4 regions of the Conyzicola nivalis genome follow, and region 4 is predicted to be linked to each of the others. Evidence: predicted binding sites of a transcription regulator. Region 4 holds the regulator's gene; each other region holds the start of a gene.

Region 1 (2,198 bases), 840 kb from region 4:
CGTGGTCAACTTCGGTCTCGAGGAGCTGTCATTGCCGGTGCTCGAGGCGACCGTGATTCTGGCGACGGATGACGCGGCTTCCGTCACCGGCACCGTGCTGAGCCTGCCGGCTCACAGCGCCGTCATCCTGCAGCACTGACGCGCGGGCTATCCGACGCCGTCCGGGATCCACATGTGGACCCCGGACGGCGTATTTAGTTGTAGCTAAAACTTTTTCGCCCGATCGGGAATAGCGCGCAGGTCCATGCGCTTGAATGAATCTGTGAGCACCGCCGTGCTCGTCTATTTCGAAAATTCTCTGGAGTACACACCATGACCATCGACGTCGCCACCATCCCCGCTGGAACCTGGACCCTCGACCCCACCCACTCCGACATCACCTTCAGCGTGCGCCACCTCGCCATCTCCAAGGTGCGCGGCTCGTTCGAGAAGTTCGATGTCACCGTCGTCACGACCACCAACCCCGCCGAGACCGCCATTACGGCGTCCGTCGACGTTGCTTCGGTCAACACCAACCAGGCCGACCGCGACGGCCACCTCAAGACGAGCGACTTCTTCCTCGTCGAAGAGTTCCCGACCATGGACTTCGTGTCCACCGGCGTGCGCGTCGACGGCGAGGTCTTCTTCGTCGACGGCGACCTCACCCTGCGCGGCGTCACCAAGCCCGTCACCCTGAAGGGCGAGCTCGGCGGTGTCATCACCGACGGCTACGGCCAGACCAAGCTCGGTGCCTCCGCCTCGACCAAGATCAACCGCCTCGACTTCGGCGTCAACTGGAACGCCGCCCTCGAGGCCGGCGGACTCACGCTCGGCAACGACGTCACCATCAACTTCGAGATCCAGGTCGTCCTCCAGCCGTAAGGCACCCCAGCACCGTCGCCAGATACCCACGCGACACTTGCGCCCCCATTCGAACATGTGTTCGAATGGGGGCGTGAGGCATTTAACGAGGAAAGCGGTGCGCGCGTGAGGTGGGACGGACAGGCGATCAACGTCGAGCAACGCGATTCGCTGACGGGCCTCGCCAAACTGAGCAACGTGGTGCGCAGCGTGCAGACGCCCGAGTTCGCGGGCATCACCTTCCACGAGGTGCTCGCGAAGACGGCCCTCAACCACGTTCCCGGCGCGAGCAACGCCATGCCCTTCGCGTGGACGATCAATCCGTATCGCGGTTGCAGTCACTCCTGCGTCTATTGCTTCGCGCGCGCCACCCACACCTACCTCGAACTCGACGCCGGCAAAGACTTCGACAACGAGATCATCGTCAAGGTCAACGTGGCCGAGGTGCTGACAAAAGAGCTGCGCACCAAGCGCGCGGTCATTCCTGCAGTGGCACTCGGCACCAACACCGATCCCTACCAGCGGGCCGAGGGGCGCTACCGGCTGATGCCCGGCGTGATCGCCGCGCTCGCCCACAGCGGCACGCCGTTCTCGATCCTCACCAAGGGGACCCTGCTCCGCCGCGACCTCCCGCTGCTGGTCGAGGCGAACACGCAGATCCCGGTGTCGCTGGCGATGTCGATCGCGATCTTCGACGACGACCTGCAACAGGCCGTCGAACCGGGCACCCCCACGGCCAAGGCCCGGCTCGCCACGGTGAGCGCCGTGCGCGAGGCGGGGCTCGACTGTTCCGTCTTCATGATGCCGATCCTGCCGCACCTCACCGACACGAACGCCCACCTCGACGAGGCGCTGCGCCAGATCAAGGCGGCCGGTGCCACGAGCGTGCTGTACACCGCGCTGCACCTACGACCGGGAACCAAAGAGTGGTTCATGCAGTGGCTCGAGCTGAATCATCCGCAGCTCGTCGAGAAGTACCGGTTCATGTACTACGGGGTCAATTCCTACGCGCCCAAGGAATACCGAAAGTGGCTCGCCGCGAAGATGCAGCCGCTGATCCGCAAGCACGGCCTCACCCGCGGCATCGAAGACCCGACGACGGGCGGCGTGGCCGCACCCGACGTGCGCTCGCGCTTCGACGAGCGCGGCGAACGGCGTACCCTGCCGTCCCTCATCGCCGAAGAGCTGCCGCCCGCCGCCGCGGCCCAGGCTCTCGGCGTGCCGACGCTGTTCTGACGACGGGTCACCTGGGCGATTTGGACCGCGCCGGAATGAACCGACTATCGCTCGACGTTGGCTCTCAACACGGCGTGACGATCCGCGCGACCGGCAGCACCTGAGGGAGATAGACCGTGACG
Region 2 (2,198 bases), 350 kb from region 4:
CCAGATCGACGACCTGCTCGAGCAGATCAATCTGCGCGTCGACCGCAACGAACGCGTGCTGGTCACCACCCTCACCAAGAAGATGTCCGAGGAGCTCACCGAGTTCCTGGGGGAGTCCGGTGTGCGCGTCCGCTACCTGCATTCCGACGTCGACACGCTGCGGCGCGTCGAGCTGCTCACCGAACTGCGCCAGGGCGTCTACGACGTGCTCGTCGGCATCAACCTGCTGCGCGAGGGACTCGACCTTCCCGAGGTCTCGCTCGTCGCGATCCTCGACGCCGACAAGGAGGGCTTCCTGCGCTCCTCCACGTCGCTCATCCAGACCATCGGCCGCGCGGCCCGCAACGTCTCTGGCGAGGTGCACATGTACGCCGACGTGCTCACCGATTCGATGAAGCGGGCAATCGACGAGACCGACCGCCGCCGCGAGAAGCAGATCGCCTACAACCTCGAGAAGGGTGTCGACCCGCAACCGCTGCGCAAGAAGATCGCCGATATCACCGACGCGCTCGAGCGGGAGAACGCCGACACGGCCGCGCTGCTCGCCGGCCGCGGCGACGGCCGCAAGAAGTCACCGACGCCCAACCTGCGCCAGCACGGCAAGGCCGCGGCGGGAGCGAACGAGCTCGAGGGCATCATCCGCGACCTCAACGACCAGATGCTGCTCGCCGCGGGCGAACTCAAGTTCGAACTCGCCGGCCGCCTGCGCGACGAGGTCGCCGACCTGAAGAAAGAGCTACGACAGATGGAAGCCGCCGGTCACCTGCGTTAGCGATGGCGACCGGCCGCTCAGACGGCGTGCGCAGACGAACCTGAGTACGCACTGAGCGAACCGGTCCACCCAATGTCGGTGGCATCCATACAATTGTTAGAGTGTCGATTTCTCCTGTAACTGGTGTGCCCACGCTCAACGTGCGCGGAGCCAGGGTCCACAATCTCAAGAACGTCGACCTGGAGATCCCGCGCGACTCCCTTGTCGTTTTCACCGGCCTGTCGGGGTCGGGCAAGTCGAGCCTCGCGTTCGACACGATCTTCGCCGAAGGCCAGCGTCGCTACGTCGAGTCGCTCTCGGCGTACGCCCGTCAGTTCCTCGGCCAGGTCGACCGTCCCGACGTCGACTTCATCGAGGGCCTGAGCCCCGCGGTCTCGATCGACCAGAAATCGACGAACCGCAACCCGCGGTCGACGGTGGGCACGATCACCGAGATCTACGACTACATGCGCCTGCTCTGGGCCCGCATCGGCGTGCCGCACTGCCCGGTCTGCGGCGAGAAGATCCAGCGCCAGACCGTGCAGCAGATCGCTGACCAGCTCATGGAGCTCGAGACCGGCACGCGCTACCAGGTGCTCAGCCCCATCGTCTCGCAGAAGAAGGGCGAGTTCGTCGACACCTTCCGCGAGCTCGCGGCCGCCGGTTACTCCCGCGCCGTGGTCGACGGTGAGGTCATCCAGCTCAGCGACCCGCCCACCCTGAAGAAGCAGGTGAAGCACGACATCTCCGTCGTGGTCGACCGGCTCGTGGCATCCGACGATGCGCTCACCAGGCTCACCGACTCCCTCGAGACGGCCCTGCGACTGACCGACGGCCTCGTCGCCATCAATCTCGTCGACGAGAAGGGTGCGGATGCGACGCGCACGTTCAGCGAGAAGCTCTCCTGCCCGAACAACCACCCGCTGCAGCTCACCGAGATCGAGCCCCGCACCTTCTCGTTCAACGCCCCGTTCGGCGCCTGCCCCGAGTGCTCGGGGCTGGGCACGCGCATGTCGGTCGATGCCGACCTGCTCATCGCGGACCCCACGGTGAGCCTCGCCGACGGAGTCATCCTGCCCTGGGCCCAGTCGGGTAAGGGCCTGTTCAACTACTTCGAGAAGCTGCTGCTCGGTCTGTCGCAGGATATGAAGTTCTCGCTCAAGACCCCGTGGGGCGAGCTGTCCCCCGAGGTGCAAGACGCCATCCTCAAGGGCAACAACTTCGAGGTCACGGTGAAGTGGAAGAACCGCTTCGGCCGCGAGATGAAGTACTCCACCGGTTTCGAGGGCGTGATGCCCTACATCGAGCGTAAGTTCCTCGAGGCGGAGACCGACGTGCAGCGCCAGCGGTTCGCGAACTACCTGCGTGAGATCCCCTGCCCCGTCTGCAACGGCAAGCGCCTCAAGCCCGAGGTGCTCGCGGTCACGGTCGACGGCCAGAACATCTC
Region 3 (2,198 bases), 290 kb from region 4:
CCGAGCAGCGCGCCTGCGCCTCGCGCACGCGGATGCCGCGCTTGACGCCCTCGGCCCTGGCCGGGGCGGAACAGGCGAGAACGAGCCCCTTGTCGATCAGGGCGATCGGCAGCGAGTCGTCGAGGCCGAGATCGCGGCTCGCCGCCGTGACCGGCCAGTCGGGGCTCCACAGCACCATGGTGCGGGTCGGCGTGCTCATGCGGTCGCCGCCTCTCGCATCGGCGTCTCGCGCGCAGCGTGACTGGCACCGAGCGGGGTGACCTCGCGGAACTGCTCGGCCTGGTCGGGCAGCCACAGCCGGGTGCTGCGCGGGCGGCCGCCCGTGCTGCTCGTGACCGTGACGGTGGCCTGGCGCGCCTCGAGGTAGCCGTGACCGTCGCCGAGGCCGCTCCAGTCGCTCTGCGAGAGGGTGAGGATCGCGTCGCTCTGCGGCCAGGCACCCAGCACGATCAGGGTCGAGCCGCGCTGACGCAGCCGGGCGGCCAGCCGGGCGACCGCCCCGTCGCTCGCGCGCTTCGGCGGCCGGGCGACGACGACGCTCATCACGTCGGCGATAGCCGACGTGACGCCGAGCCACTGGTCGCCGGGGTTGGGCACGAGCACGAGACGCTCGAGGTCGATGCCGAAGCGCCCGGCGGCCTCGATGCCGAACTCGGGCACACCCACGACGCCGCACCAGGACCCCGCGGCGCTGGGACCGGCGAGCAGCGCCATAAGCAGCGTGGTCGAGCCGACGACGGAGTAGACGGAACCCTGCTGCAGCCCGCCGCCCGGCAGCAGTCGCGCGATGGCCGGGTGGGTGGGCAGGGTGCGGGTGTCGAGCTTGGTCGACTGCATCGAACGGATGCGCGACTGCAGTTCGAGCACCTTCTGCGCCTTGTCGGCGGGGGAGGAATCGCCAGCGGCAGCGGCCAAATCCCGGAGATCTGTGCCCCCGAGAGTCCGGCCCGAGCGCGCGGGGTACTCACCGACGGCCGGATGGCTCGCCGGGACGGCTGGGGAAAGGAAAGACGCTGCCGCTGGCATCTCTTCATGTTCGAACATACGTTCGAATATGTCAATCGCCACCGACATTCGCCCGGCGTGTCGGCAACGGCCCGCGCGTGTCGGCGTTGCGCGCTCGACAGGATGCCCCGGCTCGTCAGGCCCGAATCATCCTGTCGAGCGTGCGACCGGGCCATCTCGTCCTGTCTGACGGCGCGGATCCTCGGGGGGACTCGGGAATTCCGGCCGGTAGGACGCCCAGGCCGCCAGGTATTTCCGCTGCCCCGCCCACAGCGAGAGAACGAAGCAGACGACGCCGCCCACGGCCCCGACCGTGACCGTCAGCGGTGTCGGAGCGGCGAGAACCCCGGCGACCGTGGAGACGAGCAGCCCGAACAGCGCCGAATTCACCGCGCCGATGAACACCATGCTGCTGCCGGCGACCTGGCTGAAATCGCTCCGGCCGCCGAAGAAATAGTAGGTGCGCACCGAACCCGCGAGGTCGTCGTGCCGGGATGCCATGAGGTAGCGGGCGATCGACGGATCGATCTCGGCGTAGGCGCCCCGCAGACGGTTCATCGCGAGCACGTACATCAGGTCTTCCATCCCCACGTTGAAGACGCGGAGCTGGGTGAGGAAGCCCACGAGCACCACGACACCGAGCAGCACGAGAGCCAGCACCGTGAACGACTCGGAGAAGCCGGTGGCCTGCCCGACGAGCGCGAGGCTGACCAGCGCCGCCGAGGTCAGGGTGAGGAACATGCTGATGCGCGTGAGCACCTCGCTCTGCGCCGTGCTCCTCGATGCGAGCAGACCCCAGTGCTCGGTGGCGAGCAACTGGGCCCGTACGCCCAGCGGCACCTCAGGCTGGCGAGGAGGTTCCTCGGGCAACGGTGGGAAGGCGTGGTTGGCCATACCCCATTGTGATCCCGTGCCGCCGCGGCAAGGAAGGGTACGGTGCTGGAGATGGCCGAACACGAACTCCACCTCCGGCGCTACGTGCCGACTGACGCGGCGGCGACCCTGCGTTGCTTCCAGCGGGCGGTGCGCGGCACGGCCTCGCGCGACTACGACCCCGAGCAGATCGAGTCGTGGGCGCCCGGCGATGTCGATCTCGACGCGTGGGGGCGTCGACGCGCGAGCGCCGAGACCTGGGTCGCCGAGCGCGACGGCGAACCGGTCGGCTTCACCGACGTGGACGACGACGGGTACAT
Region 4 (2,198 bases):
CGATGCTGCGCCGCGGGCCGGGTTGCCCGCTCGGCGCTGTACAGCTGCCTATTCGGCGCTGTTCCGACGCTTATTCGGCGCTGTACTCGGCCGGGAGCATCAGACGCTGGCCGGCCTGCACGCTGCCGGTCTCGAGCTGGTTGACCGAAAGGATGTCGCTGATCACGTCGCGGGGATCGGCACCGGGGGCGATGTCTTCGGCGAGGCTCCAGAGCGACTGGCCGGCCTGAACGGTGACCTCTTCGAGGTCGGCGCCGCTCGAGTTCGTGGCAGTGGCGCCGCCGCCGTTGAGTGCGACCAGCATGACGCCGGCAACCACGGGGATCGCCGCGAGCGTGGTGAGCACGGCGCGGCCACGCTTCGTAATGCGAAGGCGAGGCTGTGCGGAGGGGACACGAACGACCGGACGTTCCGTGATGGTGGTGACGACTGCTGTGCTCATGTGCTGCTCCTTCTCGTGACTCGCTTGGCTGACTCTGTTCGTTCGTGAAAAGCGTCGTATCCGACCCTCGGCCGGGAGGGCCGGATACGAAGCTTTGTTCCGAACATACATTCGAATCAGGTCAACCGCAAGCAACTATTCGAATATGTAGACGAATGATTCTGCGACACACTCGAATAGGTGTTTGTTTTGAGGCGATAATGCGGATACTGTTTCGAATGTCTGAGAACAGGTAATCAGCAGCCACCGACATTGGAGTGCACATGAGCGACGAGACCGGCGGCAACGCCACTCCGGAGCGGTCGACGACCAGACGACGCAAGAGCCTGAGCGACAAGCAGCTCGCCATCCTCGACGTCATCCAGCGCTCGGTCGCGAGCCAGGGCTACCCGCCGAGCATGCGCGAGATCGGCGACGCTGTTGGGCTCTCCTCCCTCTCGAGCGTCACTCACCAGCTCAACCAGCTCGAACTCAGCGGCTACCTGCGCCGCGACCCCAAGCGCCCCCGCGCCCTCGAGGTGCTCATCGAGATGCCGACACAGGAGTCGGATGCACCGGAGAGCACGGGTTACGCCCCCTCGGTCGGCGACGCCGCGATGGTGCCGCTGGTCGGTCGCATCGCGGCCGGTATCCCGATCACCGCCGAGCAGCAGATCGATGAGGTCTTCCCGCTCCCCCGCCAGCTCGTCGGCAAGGGCGAGCTCTTTATGCTCAAGGTCGTCGGCGACTCGATGATCGACGCGGCCATCTGCGACGGCGACTGGATCGTCGTGCGCCAGCAGAAGAACGCGGAGAACGGCGACATCGTCGCGGCGATGCTCGACGACGAGGCGACCGTCAAGGTATTCCAACAGCGCGACGGCCACACCTGGTTGCTCCCCCGCAACAGCCAGTTCGCCCCCATCCTCGGCGACTTCGCCGAGGTGCTCGGCAAGGTCGTCGCGGTACTGCGCTCGGTCTAGCGCCGGCCGCCCACGCCGAGGTCGGGCGATCTCCGGCTCCCGGGCCGGGCCGCCCACCAGCCGAGGCACAGCAGCACCGCGAGCAGCGCCGCCGAACCGATGCAGAGCCGCGCGGTCGAAAAGAGCAGGTGCGGGTCGAGCGGGACCACCCCCTCGCCCATTCTCCATACCCAGTAGCCCGCTCCGACGGCGAGTACGGGCACGCCGACGACGGCCCATCCCGCGATTCGGCTACGCCGGTCGAGGCGGCTCGCGTCGACCTCGCCCTGGGGCGTTCGTCGCACCCAGAGCACGAACCACACGCCCAGAAACAGCGCACCGAGCACGGAACTCGCGTGCTGCAGCCACGTGACCAACGGCAGCCCACCGAGCTCGGCTCCGGTCCACGGTGCCGCGCCGGTCAGCCAACCCCTGTGTGTGAAGGCGTCCCACACAAGGTGCGTCGCTATGCCGATGAGTATGGATGCCGCCGCGAGCGCGACATAGTCGGCCGAGGGGCGGGCGCGCGATCTCGGAAGCCGCGCCCGAAGCCAGTACGGCGCGAAGTCGCCCGCGGGCCGGCGGAACACGACCTGCCAGAGCGCGAAGACGATCATCCCGACGCCGAGGTCGAGCGTGACCGCGCCGATCAGGGAGTGCGAGAACCCCCGCTCGACGTCGCCGGGCACGAAGTAGAACAGGTCGGGCATGACGCTGCCGACCACGAGCGCGGCGGGCACGAGCGGCGTGCGGGCGAAGGGCAGGATCGCCGCCGCGTGGCTCGGGGTGAATGGCACGAGTCATTGTGGCAGGGC

The links. Region 4 encodes LexA, which represses DNA repair genes until DNA is damaged. Its sites were predicted from a motif close to TCGAACANNTGTTCGA; they were not measured.
Region 1: IEV96_RS06515 (Rv2578c family radical SAM protein) is a predicted target of LexA. The motif match lies at 911-926, and genes of this name have one in related genera.
Region 2: uvrA (excinuclease ABC subunit UvrA) is a predicted target of LexA. The motif match lies at 858-873, and genes of this name have one in related genera.
Region 3: imuA' (DnaE2-dependent mutagenesis accessory factor ImuA') is a predicted target of LexA. The motif match lies at 1,037-1,052, and genes of this name have one in related genera.

The regions. Positions count from the first base shown of each region.
Region 1 covers NZ_BMGB01000001.1:1,333,864-1,336,061, forward strand. Annotated here, with positions in the region: gene treZ (malto-oligosyltrehalose trehalohydrolase) at 1-139, shown strand, start outside; gene IEV96_RS06510 (YceI family protein) at 313-861, shown strand; gene IEV96_RS06515 (Rv2578c family radical SAM protein) at 967-2,076, shown strand; gene IEV96_RS06520 (TIGR03086 family metal-binding protein) at 2,193-2,198, shown strand, end outside.
Region 2 covers NZ_BMGB01000001.1:844,456-846,653, reverse strand. Annotated here, with positions in the region: gene uvrB (excinuclease ABC subunit UvrB) at 1-772, shown strand, start outside; gene uvrA (excinuclease ABC subunit UvrA) at 874-2,198, shown strand, end outside.
Region 3 covers NZ_BMGB01000001.1:779,803-782,000, reverse strand. Annotated here, with positions in the region: gene IEV96_RS03820 (DNA polymerase Y family protein) at 1-199, opposite strand, end outside; gene imuA' (DnaE2-dependent mutagenesis accessory factor ImuA') at 196-915, opposite strand; gene IEV96_RS03810 (hypothetical protein) at 1,153-1,899, opposite strand; gene IEV96_RS03805 (GNAT family N-acetyltransferase) at 1,951-2,198, shown strand, end outside.
Region 4 covers NZ_BMGB01000001.1:491,340-493,537, reverse strand. Annotated here, with positions in the region: gene IEV96_RS02460 (LysM peptidoglycan-binding domain-containing protein) at 71-442, opposite strand; gene lexA (transcriptional repressor LexA) at 706-1,404, shown strand; gene IEV96_RS02450 (DUF4184 family protein) at 1,401-2,180, opposite strand.